DNA from 2 places in the Geobacillus sp. 47C-IIb genome. Region 2 is predicted to be linked to the other one. Evidence: a T-box and tRNA genes for the amino acid it is inferred to sense, from the RefSeq annotation. Region 2 holds a T-box; the other holds one or more tRNA genes.

Region 1 (11,229 bases), 400 kb from region 2:
CTCCATGCCCTATGGATTCAGGCATGGATCCTGCCCCATTACGGGCAGGGGGTTTCCCCATTCGGACATCTCCGGATCAACGCTTGCTTACAGCTCCCCGAAGCGTTTCGGCGTTTGCCCCGTCCTTCATCGGCTCCTAGTGCCAAGGCATCCACCGTGCGCCCTTTCTAGCTTAACCTACAGCGCGTTTCGGCTTCTTCCTTATTGTCTAGCTTCGGCGCCTAGCTCTCTTCCGCCAAATAACCTTCCCCCCCTTGGGGTGCAAGCACCCCTGCGGGTGAAGAACATTTGGCTTCGAGAACTGACCGCGGCACCTCAGCTTTTCCGGTTATCTAGTTTTCAAGGAACGATTTGAAGGAATTCTCATTCCTTCAAAACTGAACGAAACAAAAGCGCGATTTGTTAATGGTCGGCCATTAACGGCCTCCGCTTTTCGCGATGTCTAGCTCCAGCGCCTGGCTCTCTTCTGCCAAATAACCTTCCCCCTCGGGGTGCAAGCACCCCTACGGGTGAAGAACATTTGGCTTCGAGAGCCGACCGCGGCGCTTCCGCTTTTCGTCCTTAGAAAGGAGGTGATCCAGCCGCACCTTCCGGTACGGCTACCTTGTTACGACTTCACCCCAATCACTTGCCCCACCTTCGGCGGCTGGCTCCCGTAAGGGTTACCTCACCGACTTCGGGTGTTGCAAGCTCTCGTGGTGTGACGGGCGGTGTGTACAAGGCCCGGGAACGTATTCACCGCGGCATGCTGATCCGCGATTACTAGCGATTCCGGCTTCATGCAGGCGAGTTGCAGCCTGCAATCCGAACTGAGAGCGGCTTTTTGGGATTCGCTCCCCCTCGCGGGTTCGCAGCCCTTTGTACCGCCCATTGTAGCACGTGTGTAGCCCAGGTCATAAGGGGCATGATGATTTGACGTCATCCCCACCTTCCTCCGACTTTTAGCCGGCAGTCCCTCTAGAGTGCCCAACTGAATGCTGGCAACTAGAGGCAAGGGTTGCGCTCGTTGCGGGACTTAACCCAACATCTCACGACACGAGCTGACGACAACCATGCACCACCTGTCACCCTGTCCCCCCGAAGGGGGAACGCCCAATCTCTTGGGTTGTCAGGGGATGTCAAGACCTGGTAAGGTTCTTCGCGTTGCTTCGAATTAAACCACATGCTCCACCGCTTGTGCGGGCCCCCGTCAATTCCTTTGAGTTTCAGCCTTGCGGCCGTACTCCCCAGGCGGAGTGCTTATCGCGTTAGCTGCAGCACTAAAGGGTGTGACCCCTCTAACACTTAGCACTCATCGTTTACGGCGTGGACTACCAGGGTATCTAATCCTGTTTGCTCCCCACGCTTTCGCGCCTCAGCGTCAGTTACAGGCCAGAGAGCCGCCTTCGCCACTGGTGTTCCTCCACATCTCTACGCATTTCACCGCTACACGTGGAATTCCGCTCTCCTCTCCTGCACTCAAGTCCCCCAGTTTCCAATGACCCTCCACGGTTGAGCCGTGGGCTTTCACATCAGACTTAAAGGACCGCCTGCGCGCGCTTTACGCCCAATAATTCCGGACAACGCTCGCCCCCTACGTATTACCGCGGCTGCTGGCACGTAGTTAGCCGGGGCTTTCTCGTGAGGTACCGTCACCGCACCGCCTTATTCAAACGGCGCTCCTTCGTCCCTCACAACAGAGCTTTACGACCCGAAGGCCTTCTTCGCTCACGCGGCGTCGCTCCGTCAGACTTTCGTCCATTGCGGAAGATTCCCTACTGCTGCCTCCCGTAGGAGTCTGGGCCGTGTCTCAGTCCCAGTGTGGCCGGTCACCCTCTCAGGCCGGCTACGCATCGTCGCCTTGGTGAGCCGTTACCTCACCAACTAGCTAATGCGCCGCGGGCCCATCCGCAAGTGACAGCCGAAGCCGCCTTTCAACCAAAGACCATGCGGTCTTTGGTGTTATCCGGTATTAGCTCCGGTTTCCCGGAGTTATCCCGGTCTTGCGGGCAGGTTGCCCACGTGTTACTCACCCGTCCGCCGCTGGCCGAACAAGAGCAAGCTCTCGTTCGGTCCGCTCGACTTGCATGTATTAGGCACGCCGCCAGCGTTCGTCCTGAGCCAGGATCAAACTCTCCAAAAGAAAGTTGATTGGCTTGCGCTTCGTTTCGTTCAGTTTTCAAGGAACGAGATTAGTCGATATAAATTGCTTTCTCTTGCAAGAACCAGTTCATCGAACTTATCTCTCGCAAGCAGCTTCTTTATATTAGCATAACATCTTTCCGATGTCAACCACTTTTTTCTTTCTCATCACCGCCGAACATCTTGTTCAGCAGCGACGCTATTTAATATACCACCCTAATCTTCAAAATGCAATACCTTTTTTAAATTTTTTTTGGTTTTTTTAACCTGTACTCTTCTCAAAAGTCCCCACTTCCCATTATCTTAATACGTAATCCTTCTCCTTGGCAACCTCTCTAATCCTCCACACAACGATATTCGTTGCGAACCCTTTTCTTGATCCCACCATCAATAGTCATTACACAAGAAAGCAAAATCGACAGCCCTACTTCTTCCCCGTATTATAAAAAACGTTCAGAGATAGGCCCCTTCCTACCTTCTATAACTGAAACATCAAGCGGGGTTGTGTATGCCTCATTGTTGTTACCAAAAACCATAAAGGACAGTACCTGATCTTTCTTACACCATAACTGATCAGTTTTGTTCAAAATGAATGAATACGCCCACCGGCGGACGCATACATTTCAATATAATATGTTGTTTTCAAGGAGGCATCTAGACTTTGATCCGCATTTTAGCTTTACCGTCCGGTTTGAGCCCGTCTTACTCGTCTTCCCTTTCGAAAAACGAGCAGGCGATCCTAAACGCTCTTATTTCTTCGCCCGTGTTGTACACATATCCAAATGAACAACAGCTGCGATTTGAAATTGCGCTGCGTGCCAACATCGTCCAAGCTGCAGTCGACTTAGCAAAGAGCCGGGCGCGGTTTGCCATTTTTCGTTTTTCACGCTGCAACAGCGAGTTTTGGGAGCGGGACGAGCGAGGTGGTTTTCAGCTGCGACCGGGCATCCCTCCTTCAGAGGCCATCAAAGACATTTTCGTTAACAGTGAACGATACGCCTTTGAATGTGCAACTGCCATCGTCATCGTCTTTTACAAAGCCGTGCTCGATACGATTGACGTATCAGCGTTTAATCGCCTGTTCGCCGATCTACTCCTGTATGACTGGCATACTGACCGCGATCTTGGCATCCATACAAAAAAGGGAGAACACTTTCTCCCTGGGGACTGTCTTTATTTTAAAAACCCGGAGTTCGATCCGACGACGCCGCAATGGCAGGGGGAAAATACGATTTACTTGGGCAACGGCTTGTTTTACGGGCATGGCATCGGCATTCACCCAAAAGAGGTCATTATCGATGCACTCAATCGGAAGCGAAAACCGGGAGCGACGAAATCCGCCTATCTTCTCCCCCAAATTACGCAAGTCAACTTCACGTATTTGTCCCAATTCGCCCGCCCGTTGAACGAATTCCGCTTGCCGCTCCGCCCATCGTTTATCATCGGAACGTTAGGGTCCGCTACTTTCTTGTATCGTTAGCGGCCCTTTTTCGTTTTTCTCCCACAAATACAAGCCAATTCCTGTTAAAATAAAAATACCGCCGATCCATTGAAACAGGCGGATCTGTTCGTCAAACAGCCAATACGCCAAGGCTGAAGCGCCAATAGGTTCCAATAAAATGGCCATCGACACGGTCGATGCGCTCACCCATTTGACTGCCCAGTTCATTACGGAATGGCCGAACAGTGTCGGGATGATGGCTAAAGCAAGAAAACAAAGCCAGTCGGTCGGTTGGTACGCTGTTAGGGAAAAGCGGGATAGTACGGTATACAAATACAATGTCGCAGCGCTGATGCCATAGACGATATATGTATACGTCATAAGCGACAATCGCTGGCGCAATTCTTGACCGAATAGCCAGTACGCTGTCACCATCGCGCACGCCAATAATGCCAACACGTCCCCATACAGCGCTTCTCCACTGGCGCGAAAGTCGCCCCAGCTGATGAGGATGCTTCCGACAATGGCCAAAAGAGCGCTCCCGATCGCACCGATCGTTAGCCGTTCACGGAAAAAGATCGCTCCTCCAGCAAAAGCAAACAGCGGCTGCAGCGTCACAAGCACGACTGAGCTCGCAACAGAGGTATAGTCGAGCGATTCAAACCAAAGAATAAAATGAAACGCAAGCAGCACGCCGGAACAAACGGAAAACAACCAGTCGCGCCGGGAGATGCGCTTTAGTTCATCGATATGACGGAGACAAAACGGCGTCATGATCACGACGGCGAAAAAGAGCCGATAAAAGGCAATAACCGCCGATGGCGCTTGTGACCATTTGACGAAAATGGCCGATGTCGACACAGCGAGCGCACCGATCAATAAGGCGACATACGCCTTTGCCGAACTTGGCGGTTTCATCTCTCCATCTCCTTGCCAACTGTTTTCTTACATTATATCACGAACGAGGTGAGAAAAATGGTGTTCGATCCGTTCCTCAAATTAGGGATTTCAGCCATCCTCGGGTTGATTATCGGGCTGGAACGGGAATTGAAACGAAAACCAGTCGGTTTAAAAACGTGCCTTGTCATTTCGATTTCCAGCTGCTTGTTGACGATCGTTTCGATTGAATCAGCGTACATCTTCCCATCGAAAGACCATATTACGATGGATCCGCTCCGTCTGGCCGCCCAAATCGTATCCGGGGTCGGTTTTTTAGGAGCTGGCGTGATTTTACGCCGCGGTAACGACAGCATCACCGGATTGACGACGGCTGCGATCATTTGGGGGGCCGCGGGCATCGGGGTGGCCGTCGGCGCAGGCTTTTATTGGGAATCAGCGTTCGGTGTGGCGCTGCTCATTGTCAGTGTCGAACTCATTCCATTTTTAATTAATTTTTTCGGACCGAAGCAGCTGCGTGAAAAAGAAGTGATGCTGCAAATTACGGTCGCCGATGAAAACAATATTACGAAAGTGATTGATCATTTAAAACAGCAGCACATCAATATTAAAACGATGCGCATTAAAGATGTGGAAGAAAACCAGCATTTATTGAAACTAAGGGCTGTCGTCGACCAACGACGCTCGACCGCTGACATTTATTACACCATCCGCTCCATTGACGCGATCGTTCATGTCGATATTGAAAGCGGCTGATAAAAAAAGATTGCCAACAGCCATTCATCTAGATATAATAGGAACTGGACAAATCATCCATATTCTTTTGGGGCATTAGCTCAGTTGGGAGAGCGTCGTGCTGGCAGCGCGAAGGTCACCGGTTCGAGCCCGGTATGCTCCATTCACCACCCCCTTGCGTGGCAAGGGGTTTTTGTTTGACCGGGAAAGGTCTCACACCGAAACGCTTCGTCGACGAATCCGCGGCCGTAATCTCCCAACGAACGGCGGGCGGCAAAGTCACATGCGAGAGACGCCCGCCGTTCCCTTCATCCCATGGAGATCGTCTTTCAGGATGGTTCTTTATATTTTTTTAAGCGCTCCTCGAGCTCCCGGCGCGCTTGTTCGATGTCAAAGTCGTCATCTTCCGGCTGGCTGTAGTCCATGTTCAGCCAATCCGGCACGATCTCTGTGCGAATCGGCTTCCGCATCGTTCGACTGCTCTCCGTTGAAGAAGAGGTAGACCGTTGGTTCAGCCGCTGCTTTCGAAACGCAAGCCGTGCCGCACGCACTTCGTCGACCGTTCGATACCCTTTTTCCATCCAGTCGCGCAAGATCGTCTCGACGTACACCCACCGTTTCGCCCCGTTTTCCACCGCAATTTTTAACGCTTCTAAGACTAATTCCTCGGACGTGTCATCCACCCACATATTGATTTTTTCCCGCAAATATCCTCCGATCACCCCAAATCCGTTTTGCTCATAGAAACGAACAATCTCCTTGTAGGCGCGCACGCGCTCATCATCTTCTTTCTCTTCTCTGTTCCTCTCTGATGTGATCTCTGTCGTATTCTCTGGTATCGGGCTGTTCACATTGAGCACCCCGATTGACCAATTTGACCAGCTGGACGGCTCAGTTTGAACAGATGGTCGGGCGATTTCGCCCGTCGGCCGCCCGTTTTGGGCAGATGGACGGTGGATTTCATCCATCGACCGCTCATTTTGGACAGACGGCCGAACCCATTCATCGACGGATCGTCCAATGAAAACCGGCAAATCGGCCACTTCATCTGCTGGCCGCTCACGTTGAACCGATGAATGGGCAATTTCATCCGCCAGCTGCCCGATGGGAACGGGTGGGCAGGCCATTTGCTCTGTCGCCCATCTATTTTGAATCGACGGATCCTCCGATTTCCCTTTCGTCCATCCATGTTGAACCGATCGATCAGCCAATTCATCGCTCAGTTGTCCATGTTGAGGCGATGGACCGGCCGCTTCACCTGCCATTTGTTCGTTTTGGAAAGATGAACAAGCGATGTCTCCCTCTGTCCGTTGATTTGGTATCGTCAGAACGATCGGCATGCCATCAAAAGACGCCCCACGGTCGTCTCGAGCGATGGAAGCGGCATCGGAACCTAGCCCCTTGCCGTCTTGAACGGTTGACGTGCCTCCTTGAGACATCGGCATGCAATCTGGAACAGTTGAATCGCCATCGTGGGACATCGACGCACCATAAGAAACAGTTGCAAGGCGATCGAGAACGGTTGAACCGCTGTCCCCCGCTGGGCCGCCATTCGCCCCCGGTGGCTGTTCCTTTTGCCTGACTAGTATTTTTTGCGTCCATTCGGCCAGTTGGTTGTAATCGATCCGATACCATTTCGTTTTATCGATTTTGGAGCGGTTAAAATTCGCCGAAACGATGATCCCGAGCTTTTCGAGCTTTGTGATGATCCGGCGAATCGTGCTTTCCGACCAAAACGGGAATTGCTTCTGCCAATCTCCATACGTGTTGTACACCCATTTGTAGCCGTCACGAACGTTTTCACTTTTCTCAAGCCAATAGTGCAATTGCTGCACGATAATGCTTTCGTTCAATCCGATCGCCACAGCGAGCTGTGGTAAAATGATTAACGGCTCGTCGTCTAAAAGCAATTTGGTCATCGTCCCTCTCCCCCTTCATAAACGATGAATGAAGAACTCGTTCGCAGCGAAATGGCTTTATGATTGCTCCCTTTCTTTGATAAACTTTATTTCGAATGTCATCAAATCACCTAATGGCGCGACAGCAGCGATTTTAGCCCGATTTCACGCTGAAAAACGCCAAAAATACGCCAAAAACGGTTGAATATGCGTTCAAAGAGCAAATCGACATGTTCCGTTGCTTTCATCGCGTCTTTGCTGAAACAGCAACACCTTTTCGATCGGAGGGAGAGCTTTGAAACAAACTGCGATTTTGTTTTTTTGCCTGATGATTCTATTTCCCGCTTCCGTTTTCGCCCATCCAGGTACATTGGATGAATTGGGCGGGCATTTCCGCAACAGTGACTGCACCTACTTGTTGCACGAACCGACCGCATTGGCGAAGCAGGCGAAAACGAAAGAAGAGCTGGTCAAGCTCATTCAAAAATATAACGGCAATGAACGGTGCAAACGGAACCTCACTCCGGAACGGATTGACTTAGACGGCCATACGCTCGGGGGAAAAGAGGACAATGCTTCGCTGCGGCTTGGCCGGACATACAAAGCGGCATTGGTGAAGTGCATTGACGGAGACACGGCCAAATTCCGTGTGAACGGCCACGTGTATACGACGCGCTTTTTGTTCATCGACACCCCAGAAAGCACCATCGAAGTCGAACCATACGGAAAAGAGGCGAGCCAGTTTACGTGTTCCCGACTGAAAAAAGGGGACATTGTGCTTGAAACAGATGGAAATACGTTGTTTGACAAATACCAACGGCTGCTCGCCTGGGTATGGGTCGACGACCGCCTGTTGCAAGAAGAGCTCGCTAAAGCCGGGCTAGTCGAGGACTTTTATGACTATGGCGATTACAAATACGAACAACGCATCCGCAAAGCATACGAGGAAGCCAGACAAAATGGCGTCGGCATATACAGTGGGCACTCTGCCGAGGAGAAGCCGAAAGTCGATTCGAAAACGAAAGCAGAGCCGGCGCAAACCAATCCGCAGACCGAAGAGGAGACGAACAAAGCCGATCGTGAACGTAACCGTGAGCAAGAAGAACGAACTTCGGAACCATCAAGCGGCCTCGTCCTTTATACATTGCTCGGCGCAGCGGCGGCTGCAGGGGTGTATTGGCTCATCCGCCAGCTGAAATGACGACCGCCAACACCAAAAAGACCTGTCCGACACGGACAGGTCTTTTTTCATCGAAAGCAAGTTGCCGGTTTTGCTTCAAAAGTTGCTCGTTCCCGCCTTGGCTTTGAAAACAGCTTCCTTAATGATTTCCGTAAACAAATGTTTCCCTGTTGTTTCTTGTCATTGCTTCGGAAGCAATTCTTCAACACCGGTCTCATTGGCCATTCGCTCCGGCTCCATCCCGAGCCGACGGAAGCCGTATTTTTCGAGGCGCATGATTTGCTCATCGGTCAATTCTGTGTACGCAATGACCGACGGGGTGCCAGACGATTTGTAAATCAAGTTGCCGGTCACCGGGCATTGAAACGCGTCGGCGACAAACCCCTCCCCGTCTTGAATCGTAAACAGCCGGATGGGCATCACATTCATGTTATTCCCTCTTTCCATACATCGTCATGATTATAAGTGCCCGATCCATCACCATTTTATACGAGCCGTTTGCCGACGATGACTAAATCGCGCTCAATGCCGTCAAGCTCAGCAACGCGCGGAAAATAGCCCCACCGTTCAAACCCGAAGCGAGAGAACAGCCGCAAACTCGGTTCGTTATGGGCAAAAATAAAACCGAGCAGCGTCTTCATTCCAAGCGCCGGCGCCTTGTCGATCGCCCGCTTGAGCAGCTTCGTCCCAAGCCCTTGACCGCGGTGCGATTCGGCAATATAAATGCTCACTTCGGCCGTATGGCGGTACGCCGGGCGGCCGTAAAACGATTGGAAACTAAGCCAGGCGCAAATGACACCGTCATCTTCGACTACCCAGAGCGGCCGATGGTGCGGATCGTGCGCTTCAAACCACGCTCTCCGGCTTTCCACTGACACCGGCTCCAAGTCCGCCGTCACCATCCGGCTTGGAATCGTTTCATTATAAATGCGGACGATTTGCGGCAAATCCGCCGCCGTTGCATCACGAATCAACCATCGCTCCATTTGGCATCCCCCTTTTTCCATCAGCCTTTCATTTCAAAAATCAGAAACATCTCTATGTACAGCGAAAGAACACGAAACGCCAGCTCGTTTTGTATCGTGTCGCTTGCGGCGTTTCTCAGCCCGCGTTCCCAAATGACGCGCACTCCTATTTTATCAGAAATGGGGGACGTTCGCGCCTTCTTCATATGTTCACCTGTGCCTCGCTTGTTATTGCCGGCGCGCCCGCACCGCAAAGCGACTGTCCCCCGCCCAATCACCCGTGTCCCCCATTTAGGACGGCGGCCCGTTTCTTTCTCCAAGACGCAGCCCGCTCTCCCACGAAGGCCCCGCCTTCCTCCGACAAAGGCAAAAAAACGGCGTGAGTTCGGTCATCCCAGACTCACGCCGTTTTGTGTTTACCAGAATGGCAACGCCCATCTGCAAAACAACGCAACCGTCTTATCTTTACGTCACCCCAATGAAGCGACAACGTCGAATGACGAAGGCATGAACATTTCTTCCTCTAACGCAGCGACAAAGCGGCGTCCAACGATCGGCGAGCATCCCCGCCTATCGAAGTCAAGACGCGAGTGCTCGTCACTCGCTTGCGGAAGCGCCTTTTTTCTTCCACTTCATCAAGGTCTCATAAACGATCGGGACAATGATCAGGGTCAAAAGTGTAGAGCTCGTCAATCCACCGATGACGGTCACGCCGAGTCCTTTCGAAATCAACGCCCCGCCTTCCATTCCAAACGCAAGCGGAAGCAACGCGCCGACGGTCGCAATGGCCGTCATTAAAATCGGGCGCAAGCGCGTTCCGGCCGCTTCTAAAAGCGCCTCGCGCGTCGACAATCCGTCGCGTTCTTTATGAATGACACGGTCGATTAAGACGATCGCATTCGTCACCACAATCCCAATCAACATCAACATGCCGATCAGCGCCGATATGCTGATGGTTTCGTCAGCAATAAACAGAGCCAGCAGCGCACCGATGACGGTAAACGGCAGCGAGAACAAAATCGTAAACGGCGCCAGCCCGCCACCAAACGTGACGACAAGCACAAAATATACGATCGCTACGGCAGCGAGCATCGCCAATCCGAGCTGGGTGAACGCCTCTTCGATATCTTCGGTGACTCCTCCCATGTGGACATCGACATTGGATGGAACGCGCAGCTTGTCGATGGCCTTTTGCACGTCTGCCGACACAGCGGCGACGTCTTTCGTTTTCACTTCCGCCGACACGCTCGCGTATACTCGGCCGTCATAGCGCTGAACCTCACTGTACGTATGTCCTTTTTTCAACTCGGCCACATCTTCAATCGGCACTTGAACACCGAGCGGCGACACGATCGTTTTCTTCATCAAATCTCGAATATCGTCGTATTGCTCTTTTTCCGTTGCAATGTAGACGTTGAGATCTTCACCATCTTGCTTAACCGTCGCAATCGCTTGGCGCTCGCCATTCTCGGACAACGCTGCGGCGATTTGTGCAGCAGTCAGCCCGAATTCACTTAATTTTTTCTGGTCGGCGACAAGCGTATATTCTTCAAACCGGGCGGACATGCTTGTTTTCACATTGGTCAACTCATCATGATCGCGCAAAATGTCCGCTACTTTCTCAACAATCGGCTCGATTTCTTCCATTTGATCCCCGTACACGTTAAGCTCAATCACATTGGATGTCCCGGTGCCCGAAACGTCCTGGCTTTGCCATTCCCCTTTGTCTCCGCGCTCATCAAGCGCCTTCATCACTTTTTCCTTCTCTTCGGCAAAGTTTTTCACATCGGGGTCATACTCGACATAAAACAGCGCTGCATTGTCCTGACCCGGGTTCATCGGGTTGCCCCCGCCGACAGACAGTTGAATGTTCTTTACTCCGTCGCGCTTCTCGAAAAACGCCTCCACTTCTTTGGCAATGCGTTCCACTTGATCCACCGTTTGCCCCGGAGCAGGACTGTACGTAGCAACGATCATTTTTTGCTCATCAGA
Region 2 (11,229 bases):
GGGTCAGTTTGCAGCGGCATGCCGATGCGCAGCCGGTTGTAAAATACGCTAGCAATTTTCTCGCGGTCGGCTTTTTCCGTTGCCTCTTCTTCAATTAATGACGCCATCGTCAACAGCTGATGCGGCGACATCTGCCTTTCCTTCATCGCATCCTTGTATGTGTCGAGCACGACCGCTGTTTTGGCGACCATTGCCTCAATGATTTCCGGAAGCGGCGGCTTTTTGTCCGCAAACACATAAGTGGCTGGGAACAAGTAACCTTCAAGCGGATAGCGAATGTTTTTATGAAAAATATCGTTCGTTAATAAATCAGGATATGTCTTCATCAGCTGTTCAATGTACGCACGGTCATTCATCTGCTTCATAATCTCTTCTTGCTTGTACCCTGTTTTTGCGGCGATGAGATCGGCGATTTGCACAAGCTGCGATCCTTCGGGGATCGTCAACTTCAATCCGATTTTCAACGACTTCCCGGTTTTTAACAGCTCAATGATGCGCGTCATCGGCAGCGCCCGCGTCAACTCATACTCACCGGCTTGAAAGCCGGACTCGTTTTTCCAGCGAACGTAGTAGCGGAAGACCGTCGCGCTTTTAATCAGTCGCTTTTGTTCAAGTTGTTCGGCAATATCCGCCACCGATGAACCGATTGGAATGGAGACATGCACCGGAGTGCGGTCATCTGGGTCGACTGGCTCGAACGCTGAACGGATATATAGAAAACTGCTGGTGCCAGCGATGACAAGCGCGACCAGCAGGACGGCGCAAACAATCAAAACCATTTTCCTTACCAGCCGTGCCTTAGACATCTGAAAATCGCCCTGTTTCATCTTCAACCTCCTTTCATCGGTCATATTATACTACAAAATTCTCCATTTTTCGCGTTTTAGCGATTAAAAAGCGTGACATGGATGAGTTCTGATCCCCATCGACCGTTGAAACTCATCGCTCACCGTTCAAAAAATTCATCGAACAGAAATGCTCTGTGAGCAAAGTTTGCTCTCCACCTACGTATGAAAATGGTAACCCGAGGTACACTCATTTTCACAGAAAGATCCATGAGCCAAGTTGCCTCTCTCCCTAGGCATGAAAATGTCCGCTCAAGATGTGTGCATGTTCACAGAAAAAGCGGCCGCCCCTAGGCAACCGCTTTGTTCGTCACTCTTCACCTTCTTCTTGTTCAGCGCAAAATGTATTCCACACTTCTTCGATCATATCCCATTCTTCTTCCGTCTCAATCGGAAGCAGCTCGCCTTCCTCATTTTCGTCGCCGGGGATAAACGCTGAAACGTGCACTTCCGTCTCACCGTCTTCGTCTTCAGCCTCGGCGCTGACCGGATAGTAAAACACGTACGATTTACCGAAATCGTCTGATTCAAACGTAAACAAAATTTCGCACAGCTGCTCGTTGCCTTGTTCATCGACAACGGTAATATGACGGTCTCCATGTTCCATTGATATTCTCCTCCTACTCACCGTTTACTGTCCAAATACGATTGCAAAATGACGGCCGCTGCCATTTTGTCGATCACTTTCCGCCGCTTTTTCCGGCTCACATCGGCAGCGATCAGCATGCGCTCGGCAGCCATCGTCGACAGCCGCTCATCCCAAAGCACGACCGGCAAAGAAAACTCCTCACGCAGCTTGGCAGCAAACCGCTCGCTCGCCTCGGCGCGCGGCCCGAGCGTGCCGTTCATGTTTTTCGGCCATCCGACAACGATCGTATCGACACCATATTCGTCGATGATGGCGCGCAGCCGTTCGAAACCATAGTGGCCGCGCTCCTCATCGATGGCGATCGTCTCCAAGCCTTGCGCCGTCCAACCGAATTCGTCGCTGACGGCGACGCCGAGCGTTTTCGTTCCGAGATCTAGTCCTAACGTTCGCATCGGTTAACCCTTTCGTTGTCCCTGTAAATAGAATTTCACCAATTCTTCGATTAATTCGTCGCGCTCAATTTTGCGGATGAGCGTGCGCGCATCTTTATGGCGCGGGATGTAAGCCGGGTCACCGGACAACAAGTAGCCGACAATTTGGTTGATCGGATTGTAGCCTTTTTCTTGCAAGGCGTCGTACACCGTCAGCAACACCTCACGAACGTTCGTTTCGGCCGGCTCCTCCGGGAAATGAAACTGCATCGTTTGGTCAAACGAGCTCACCGTTTCCACCTCGCTCTTCATTTGGGCCATCCCGTTATCTTACATCCATTGTACACGATTCGCGCCCATTTAGGAAATGGATTTGACCCATGTTTCGACATAATCGAGCGCTTCGCCGACTTTGTTCGCGTCCTTCCCACCGGCCTGCGCCATATCAGGACGTCCGCCGCCTCCGCCGCCGCAACGTGAAGCCACTTCTTTGACGAGTTTGCCGGCGTGGTATCCTTTTTTCACTAAGTCATCAGTCACCGCAGCAATCAATTGGACTTTGCCACCTTGCACGGCCGCTAACACGATGACCGCCGTCCCTAGTTTTTGCTTCAAGTCATCAGCCATCGCCCGCAATTGGTTCATGTCGTTCGCCTGCACTTTTGCGGCTAATACCGGCACACCGCCCACCTCTTTCACTTGACGGGTGAGGTGTTCCGCCTCCATATGGGCGAGACGGGCAGCAAGCGACTCATTTTCGCGCTGCAGTTGGCGCAGTTCGGCAAACAGCCCATCAAGGCGGGCATTCAGCTCTCTCGGGCTCGTTTTCAGCTTTTGCGCCGCTTCTTGCAACAGAGCAAGTTGTTCGCTCATAAAGCGGTATGCCGCTTCCCCAGTCACCGCTTCAATCCGGCGCGTGCCGGCACCGATGCCGGACTCGGAGACGATTTTAAACAACCCAATGGCCGCTGTATTCGGCACATGGCAGCCGCCGCACAACTCTAAGCTGTAGTCGCCAACTTTAACAACGCGGACGATATCGCCGTATTTTTCACCAAACAGCGCCATCGCCCCCATCGCTTTTGCTTCCTCGAGCGGTTTGTAAAAAATGTCGACCGGAATACTCTTCCAAATTTGTTCATTGACGATCGCCTCAATGCGCTCGAGCTCATCAGGCTTCACTTGCCCGAAATGAGTAAAGTCAAAGCGAAGCCGATCCGGGGCAACGAGTGATCCGGCCTGGTTGACATGGCGGCCAAGAACGTCTTTTAACGCTTGATGAAGCAAGTGGGTCGCCGTATGGTTTTTCACGATTTGCGACCGCTTCACTTCATCGACGCGCGCCGTATAGCGATCGCCTTTTTTCACCGCACCGCGTTCGACGACAATCGAATGGAGGTGCTGACCGTTCGGTGCTTTTTGCACATCTTTGACGACCGCTGTTCCCGTTTCGCCTTCAAACACACCTTGGTCAGCGATTTGTCCGCCGCTTTCGGCGTAAAACGGCGTCACATCAACGATGATTTGTGCTTCCTCGCCAGTCCCGACTTCCTCCACGGGCTGTCCGTCTTTAATGATGGCAATGACCGTCGAAGAAACGACGAGCTCATCGTAGCCGACAAAACGGCTTTCGTCTTTAATGTCGCCGAGCACCCCGCCTTGCACTTGCATCGAATCGACATCTTGGCGAGCGGCACGGGCCCGTTCGCGCTGGCGCTCCATCTCGCGCTCAAAACCGGCGTGATCGACCGACATGCCCGCTTCAGCAGCATATTCTTCCGTCAGCTCGAGTGGGAAGCCGTACGTATCGTACAAGCGGAACGCCTCTTCTCCTGGAATGACAGTGCTTCCTTGTTTTTTCGCCTTTTCCATCACTTCTGCCAAAATGGCGAGCCCTTCATGAAGCGTTTCGTGGAACCGCTCTTCTTCCGTCCGAATGACGCGGGCGATGAAATCGGCTTTTTCTTTCACTTCCGGATAATAGTCTTGCATAATTTCACCGACAACCGGAACAAGCTCATACATAAATGGACGGTCAATGCCGATTTGTTTCGCATAGCGCACAGCGCGGCGAAGCAGGCGGCGCAATACATAGCCTCGTCCTTCGTTCGACGGCAGCGCCCCGTCGCCGACCGCAAACGTCACGGCACGAATATGGTCAGCGATGACCTTAAAAGCAACGTCTTTATTCGGATCTTTGCCGTATTGCTCACCCGCGATCTGCTCAGTCGCGCGGATGATCGGCATGAACAAATCAGTTTCAAAGTTCGTCGGTACATCTTGCAAAATCGAGCACATCCGCTCTAAGCCCATGCCGGTATCGATGTTTTTCTTCGGCAGCGGCGTGTACGTGCCGTCCGGGTTATGGTTGAACTGTGAAAAGACGAGATTCCATACTTCTAAGTAGCGGTCATTTTCCCCGCCTGGATACAGTTCTGGATCGTTTGGATCGTTGCCGAACGCTTCACCGCGGTCATAAAAAATTTCCGTGTTCGGACCGCTCGGGCCTTCACCGATATCCCAGAAGTTTCCTTCTAAACGAATAATCCGCTCTTCAGGAAGACCGATCTCGTTGCGCCAAATGTTATACGCCTCTTCGTCTTCCGGATGAACAGTGACTGACAACCGCTCTGGATCAAAACCAATCCACTTTTCACTTGTTAAAAACTCCCATGCCCAATGAATCGCTTCACGCTTGAAATAATCGCCGATCGAAAAGTTGCCGAGCATTTCAAAAAACGTATGGTGGCGAGCCGTTTTCCCGACATTTTCGATGTCGTTTGTGCGGATCGATTTTTGCGCATTGCAAATGCGCGGGTTGTCCGGGATGATACGGCCATCAAAATATTTTTTCAGCGTCGCGACACCGCTGTTGATCCATAATAACGACGGGTCATCGACAGGAATGAGCGAAGCGCTCGGCTCGACCGCATGGCCTTTTTCTTGGAAAAACTGCAAAAACATACGCCGCACTTCGGCAGACGTTAACTTTTTCATAACAATCCTCCCCTTTGGTCTTTTATATAAAAAAACTCTCATCCCCTTCAGGGACGAGAGTTGTGCTCGCGGTACCACCCTGTTTATGGGCAAAAAGCGCCCATCACCTCTTTGGCCGTAACGCAGCCTTGCGTCAGGTTTTGCCTGCGCTCCGGATTAGCCTTCTGTTGCCCTTCATCTGGAATTTCTTTCAGCCACGGAAATTCCTCTCTGTGCGCCAACGCGCGTTAAGATGGACTGCAACATACTCGATCCGTCATCGCGTTATGTATTCGCTTTTTTCATTGAAAAATTATAGACAAGCCGCGCCCATTTGTCAATGCGGAGCATAATGCTCTTTCCAATGCACGAGGGCTACTTTCAGCACCGCCGCAGTCGGAACGGCGAGAATGAGCCCAGGCACACCGGCAAGTTCGCCCCCGGCAAACAACGCGAACATAATGACCAGCGGATGCATATGAACGCTTTTGCCGACGATCAGCGGCGACAAGACGTTGCCTTCTAAAAACTGCAAGGCAAAAATCAAGGCAAGCACGATAATGACCATTTTGAGCGAAATGGTGGCCGCCAAAATCGCTGCCGGAATAGCGCCGATCAGTGGGCCGAAATACGGGATGATGTTCGTCAATCCAATCACAAACCCGAGCAAGAGAGGATAGTCCATGCCGGCGAGCCAAAGGCCGAGCGATGCCGCCAAACCGATGGCCGCACAGACGAAGAGCTGACCGCGAATATAGCCGCCGAGCGACTCATCAACATCTTTTAAAAACGCTATCCCCGGTCCGCGCCACCGCTTCGGGGTCATATACCAAACCGCTTTTTTCAACACATCAATATCTTTTAGCATATAAAATACGATAAACGGGATAAGAAGAAACATCGCCGCAGAACCGATAAATGATTTGACCGCATTAATCGCCATCGTCACTGCTCGGGCAACTACCTGCTCAAGCTGCACAAACATCGCTTCAATGCGCGTATGCACTTCCATCGGCCACGTTGACGTTTCATCGTGGATGTGGCGCGCCCACTGCCGATATGTATTCATCAATGATGGCAACCGTTCATCCAGTTCACGCAGCTGGGCGATCAGCACCGGTATGCCGCGGTAAAGACCGTAGCCGACCGAACCGAAAAACAACAAATAAATGAGCAAAATGGCCAGCGCCCGTGGCACCCCCTTGCTGTGGATATACTCAACAAGCGGGTGCAACAAATATGTAATAAACGCCGCCAACAAAAACGGCGTCAGTACGGTAGTGACAAATTCGACGACCGGCCACCAAATCTCTTTCATCCGGACGATTAAATAGACGATCACAGTCACGAGCAGCCATTTCCCGATGCGAAAGAATGACAGCCATTGTTGCTCCCCCATCGCCACACCTCCTACCGTTTAGTGTAGGAGATGGAGGGAGAAATATGCCTTCACGGTTCCTTCCACTATTTAACAACCAAGAAAAGCCGCCGTCCCCCTTCAACCGGGAGACGACGGAGCCGTCAGCGGATTGCCTGCATCAAGCGGCGACGCATTTTCCGCATCGTGCGGCCGTTCATCAAATTGTTGCGCTGGGCAAGCTGATAAGCAGCGACTCCTACCCCGATTGCCAACAGTGAAGTCATCGTCCGGTTCATGCTCGTCCCTCCTAAAATTGGATCGTGCGTTCATGGTCGTCAAACAAATCATCGAGGGAGCTTAACGTTCCATCCTCTTCCACTTGATGGGCGTGAATCATTCCTTTAGAAACGGACAGCTCAATAAAACAGTCCCAGCAGTAATATTGGTTGACGCCGATCTTCCCTAAATTTTTCCGTTTGCAATTCGGGCAAATGAGCATCGACAGCCACTCTCCTTACCTCATTGTTTCGACGGTGACGACGCCTTCTTTGGCGGTGAACGGAGCTGCCTCCATTCGTTTTTTTCCTTCGGTCAAGTCGGAAAAAAATCCCTCACTAATCTCGTATCCGTCAATTTTGCCCAATTGCCCGTCAAAATATACATCATCCAGCAAGCCGATCGTTGTTCCGTCTGCGGCGACAACCATGCTGCCGGCGATGCCGCGTTCACCGTAAAGAGAGTGGCCACTGTCAAGAGAGGGGAACGGCTGGAAACTGCCAGCATCACGGATGATGACCCGGTCGTTTTGAAACGACTGCACAGCCGAAAGGGGCAAGTAGCGGCGGCGGTTAAATAGACCGCTCCGTTCCGCGATAAACCCTTTGACTGTGCCGTGGCTGGTAAACCAAATGTCAGCGATCGTCCCGACCGCTTTCCCTGTCGTTTGTTCATAAATGGGAAGCCCTTTGACGTCGGAAAACGTCCGCATCATTCTCCCACCTTTCCAGCCACTTTTAGCTTGACCCATCGTCCATAAAGTCATACGGCGTAACGTTTTCCATCCCGATGTTCGCATCCTCAAGCGGCAGTTCCCCTTCGACAAACAGCGCAGTCGAAGCCGCCAACTTTTCTGCAAGCGCCGTCTGGCGCGCTCCGTCGCCCCGCTGGGCAACACCAAACCGGAATGCTTCTTCCTCCCCGCATAAAATCAGAAATTGTTTGCTTCTTGTCACCGCCGTATACAACAAATTCCGCTTCAACATCCGGTAATAACTTTTGACAACAGGCAAAATGACAATCGGAAACTCGCTCCCTTGCGCCTTATGGACGGAGCAGCAATATGCATGGGTAATTTGCGCTAAATCTTGCCTTGTATACGTCACTTCAATGCCGTCAAATGAGACGACGAGCAAATCTTGCTTTTCTGTATTTTCTTTGGCATAAAAAATGGCCACGACTTCACCGATATCGCCGTTAAACACGTTGTCTTCCGGTTGATTGACGAGCTGGAGCACTTTATCGCCGACGCGATACACTACGTCGCCAACGGAAAGTTCTCGCTTCCCATCCGTTGGTGGATTAAACAGCTCCTGCAGCACTTTGTTTAGCTGATCGATACCGGCTGGGCCGCGGTACATCGGAGCGAGCACTTGAATGTCTTTGACGGAAAACCCTTTGTTACGCGCATTTTCGGCGATTTGACGCACGACACTAGCCACTTGTCCGGCGCGGCAGCGGATGAACGAACGATCCGCCTTCGGGGCAGTCAAGTCGGCCGGCACGTTCCCACGCTTCATCTCATGGGCGAGCTCGATAATCGATGACCCTTCCGCCTGGCGGTACACCTCGGTCAGCCGCACGGACGGGATAACACCCGACTCGAGCAAATCTTTCAACACTTGCCCTGGCCCGACGGATGGAAGCTGGTCTTCATCGCCAACGAAGATGACTTGCATCCCATTAGGCACCGCTTTTAACAGGTGATTAGCCAACCACGTATCGACCATCGACACCTCATCGACGACAAGCAGCTTACCGGCAATCGGCTCATTTTCATCGTGGCTGAACCCTTCCGCTCCATTCCAGCCGAGCAGCCGGTGAATCGTCGCCGCCGGCAGCCCGGTCGCCTCACTCATCCGCTTTGCAGCCCGTCCAGTCGGAGCAGCGAGCAGCACAGGAAACGGTTCACCGTTTTTGTAATCGTCGGGGGAAAGTGATATGCCATTTAGAACCGCAAACAGCTCAACAATTCCTTTAATGACCGTTGTTTTTCCTGTTCCTGGACCTCCCGTCAAAATAAAGAGCGGCGAAGACAGCGCCCGTTGAATCGCTTCTTTTTGCTGCGGAGCATATTGCATCCCGAGTCGTTCTTCAAGCGCCCCGAGCGCCAGCAAAAACTCCGACTCCGGAAATGAGGCCGATGGTGGCGTTTGCCCGAGCAACCGCCGAATGTTAGAAGCGATCCCTTTTTCGGCGAAGTAAAGCGAAGGAAGATAATAGCGGCCTTGTTCCGCGATCATCTTTCCTTCTTCGCTTAACATAAGGAGCGTCTGTTCGATGGCTTGTCCATCAACCGCTCCGTTCGACCTTCCGCCAAGCAGCTCCCCAATGCGGCTGACGAGCTCTTCTTTCTTCATGTAGACGTGCCCTTCTTGCAAGCATGCCTGCTCAAGGACAAACAGACAAGCGGCGCGCAGCCGGGCTGGATGACTGCCGGAAATGCCGAGCTGCCGCCCGAGCTCATCGGCGCGACCAAAACCGATCCCTTCAATATCTTCGACGAGCTTGTACGGGTTTTCATGAATGATGTCCATTGTCTCTTCGCCGTATACTTGGTAAATTTTCATTGCCAGCTGTGGACCAAAACCGAGCTGAGCGAGGGCGATCATCGTCTGTTCGAGCCCTTCGTGGGCGCAGAGCGTTTCGTACAATTGCTTCGCTTTTTGTTTCGTCAGCTTGGGCACGCGTTCGAGCGCTCCTGGATCACGCAAAATGGCGGCGATCGCGTTTTCACCAAGCGCATCGACAATCGCTGTCGCTGTTTTTTTGCCGATCCCCTTAAACAAGCCGCTCGACAAATAATCGATGACTCCTTCTTTCGTGTTCGGAAGCTGTTTGCGGAACTGCTCGGCCGCATACTGGCGGCCAAAGCGCGGATGTTGGCGGAATTGCCCGTAAAAGATGTACACGTCCCCTTCATTTAAACGTGGAAAATAGCCGGTGACGACCACTTCTTCCTCCGCAGCCGCTTCATTCGTTTCTTCGACGCGGATACGGACAACGGTATACAACGTCTCCTCGTTATGAAAAATGACGGCCAAACACACCCCTTTAATAAACGTGCGGCCGTCCAGCGCAAGCGATTGCTGCTCTTGCAACAGTCATCCCCTGCCTTTTACGGCGCAAGCCGCTTTTCCATCAGTTTCTTTCCGTACCCGGCGAGCACGTGATCCGGGTTGGCATCTAAAGCGGCGGCAAATAAATCACGGGCAGCGGCCAGATCATCTTTGTACGCATAAATGACGCCTAAATTGTAGTACGCATCCGCATGGCGCGGATTCCGTTCCAACGTTTTTTCGAAATACCGTTTCGCCTCATCGACATAATCGAGAGCAGCGAGACAAAGACCAAGTTGAAAGAGCGCTTCGGCATCTTCTTCATTCAGTTCAGCGGCCCGCTGCAAATACGGCAGCGCCAAGCGCGGCATCTCAAGCCGACATAATGACATTCCAAGCATAAAATGCGTATCCGCATCATTCAGCCCGAGCGCCAGCGCCCGTTCAAACATATCTTTCGCCTGAGCAAACTGCTCGCGCCTGTAGTGGACCGTACCGATGCCATAATAGGCTGCCGCTGCTCGCTCATCAAGCATAAGCGCCTGTCGGAAGCATTCGAGCGCCTTCTCTTCCTCGCCGGCAGCGGCAAGAACGGTACCGATGTTAATATAACCAGCCGGGTCATCCGGATGTTCATTCACTGCTTCAGAAAAGCAGCGAAGCGCTTCTTCGTACTCTCCTGCGCGCATATGCGCTAACCCCTGTTCATTGAGATTGGCCACGCTCATCCCTCCTACTTCTAGTTTAGCACATATGTTCGTTCTTTTCGAGCAATTGCAAAAAACACCTCAACCCGACTCCGGGTTGAGGTTTTTCTTCCGCTCGTGCAATCAGCCGACATACCAAAGCTTTTCACCGTTGCGGAACACTTCGTCAATCGTGCCGCCACCGAGACATTCATCTCCGTTGTAAAAGACAACAGCCTGCCCCGGCGTCACCGCCCGCGCCGGTGCATCAAAGACGACTTCCACCTTGCCGTCCGCAAGCGGATGAACCATGACACCGATATCCGGCTGGCGGTAGCGGAATTTCGCCGTGCAGCGGAACGGTGCTTCCGGTTTGCGATCGGACACCCAATTGACGTCCACCGCTTTTAACGAAGTGGAATACAAATATTCGTTTTCAAACCCTTGGGCCACGTAAAGCACGTTTTCGCGCACATCTTTGCCGACGACAAACCACGGTTCGCCGCTGCCGCCGATGCCAAGTCCGTGACGCTGGCCGATCGTGTAATACATCACTCCATCATGCCGCCCTTTCACCTCGCCATCGAGCGTTTTCATCACCCCTGGCTGAGCCGGCAAGTAGTGGCTTAAAAACTCTTTGAAATCGCGCTCACCGATAAAGCAAATGCCGGTGCTGTCTTTTTTCCCAGCGGTGGCAAGCCCCGCTTCTTTTGCGATCCGACGGACATCGGCTTTCTGCAAATGACCGATCGGGAACATCACTTTCGACAGCTGAGCTTGGCCAAGTTGATTCAAAAAGTACGTTTGGTCTTTGTTCGGATCGGCCCCGCGCAACATTTTGTATTCGCCGTCGCGAAACTCGACGCGGGCATAGTGGCCGGTCGCGACATAATCGGCGCCGATCGACATAGCATGCTCCAAAAACGCCTTGAACTTAATTTCTTTATTGCACATCACGTCCGGATTCGGCGTCCGTCCAGCTTTATATTCATTCAAAAAATACGTAA

Evidence for each region. A T-box is a leader RNA that pairs with one kind of tRNA and senses whether it is charged. The one in region 2 lies ahead of alaS (alanine--tRNA ligase), so its partner is inferred to be a tRNA-Ala.
Region 1: it has a tRNA-Ala gene. The T-box ahead of alaS (alanine--tRNA ligase) is inferred to sense a tRNA for this amino acid. The anticodon was not compared.

Annotation. Positions count from the first base shown of each region.
Region 1 is NZ_CP061473.1:1,310,358-1,321,586, forward strand. It holds rRNA gene IC804_RS06715 (23S ribosomal RNA) at 1-178, opposite strand, end outside; rRNA gene IC804_RS06720 (16S ribosomal RNA) at 566-2,122, opposite strand; gene IC804_RS06725 (protein-glutamine gamma-glutamyltransferase) at 2,783-3,601, shown strand; gene IC804_RS06730 (DMT family transporter) at 3,572-4,480, opposite strand; gene IC804_RS06735 (MgtC/SapB family protein) at 4,538-5,215, shown strand; tRNA gene IC804_RS06740 (tRNA-Ala) at 5,285-5,357, shown strand; gene IC804_RS06745 (DnaD domain-containing protein) at 5,524-7,113, opposite strand; gene IC804_RS06750 (thermonuclease family protein) at 7,421-8,293, shown strand; gene IC804_RS06755 (hypothetical protein) at 8,453-8,701, opposite strand; gene IC804_RS06760 (GNAT family N-acetyltransferase) at 8,758-9,258, opposite strand; gene IC804_RS06765 (hypothetical protein) at 9,279-9,557, opposite strand; gene IC804_RS06770 (efflux RND transporter permease subunit) at 9,835-11,229, opposite strand, start outside.
Region 2 is NZ_CP061473.1:912,543-923,771, forward strand. It holds gene mltG (endolytic transglycosylase MltG) at 1-827, opposite strand, end outside; gene IC804_RS04660 (DUF1292 domain-containing protein) at 1,156-1,452, opposite strand; gene ruvX (Holliday junction resolvase RuvX) at 1,470-1,886, opposite strand; gene IC804_RS04670 (IreB family regulatory phosphoprotein) at 1,890-2,156, opposite strand; gene alaS (alanine--tRNA ligase) at 2,226-4,862, opposite strand; T-box leader at 4,909-5,131, opposite strand; gene IC804_RS04680 (AI-2E family transporter) at 5,179-6,240, opposite strand; gene IC804_RS04685 (YrzQ family protein) at 6,363-6,497, opposite strand; gene IC804_RS04690 (hypothetical protein) at 6,509-6,700, opposite strand; gene IC804_RS04695 (PRC-barrel domain-containing protein) at 6,716-7,189, opposite strand; gene IC804_RS04700 (SF1B family DNA helicase RecD2) at 7,215-9,578, opposite strand; gene IC804_RS04705 (tetratricopeptide repeat protein) at 9,596-10,258, opposite strand; gene mnmA (tRNA 2-thiouridine(34) synthase MnmA) at 10,367-11,229, opposite strand, start outside.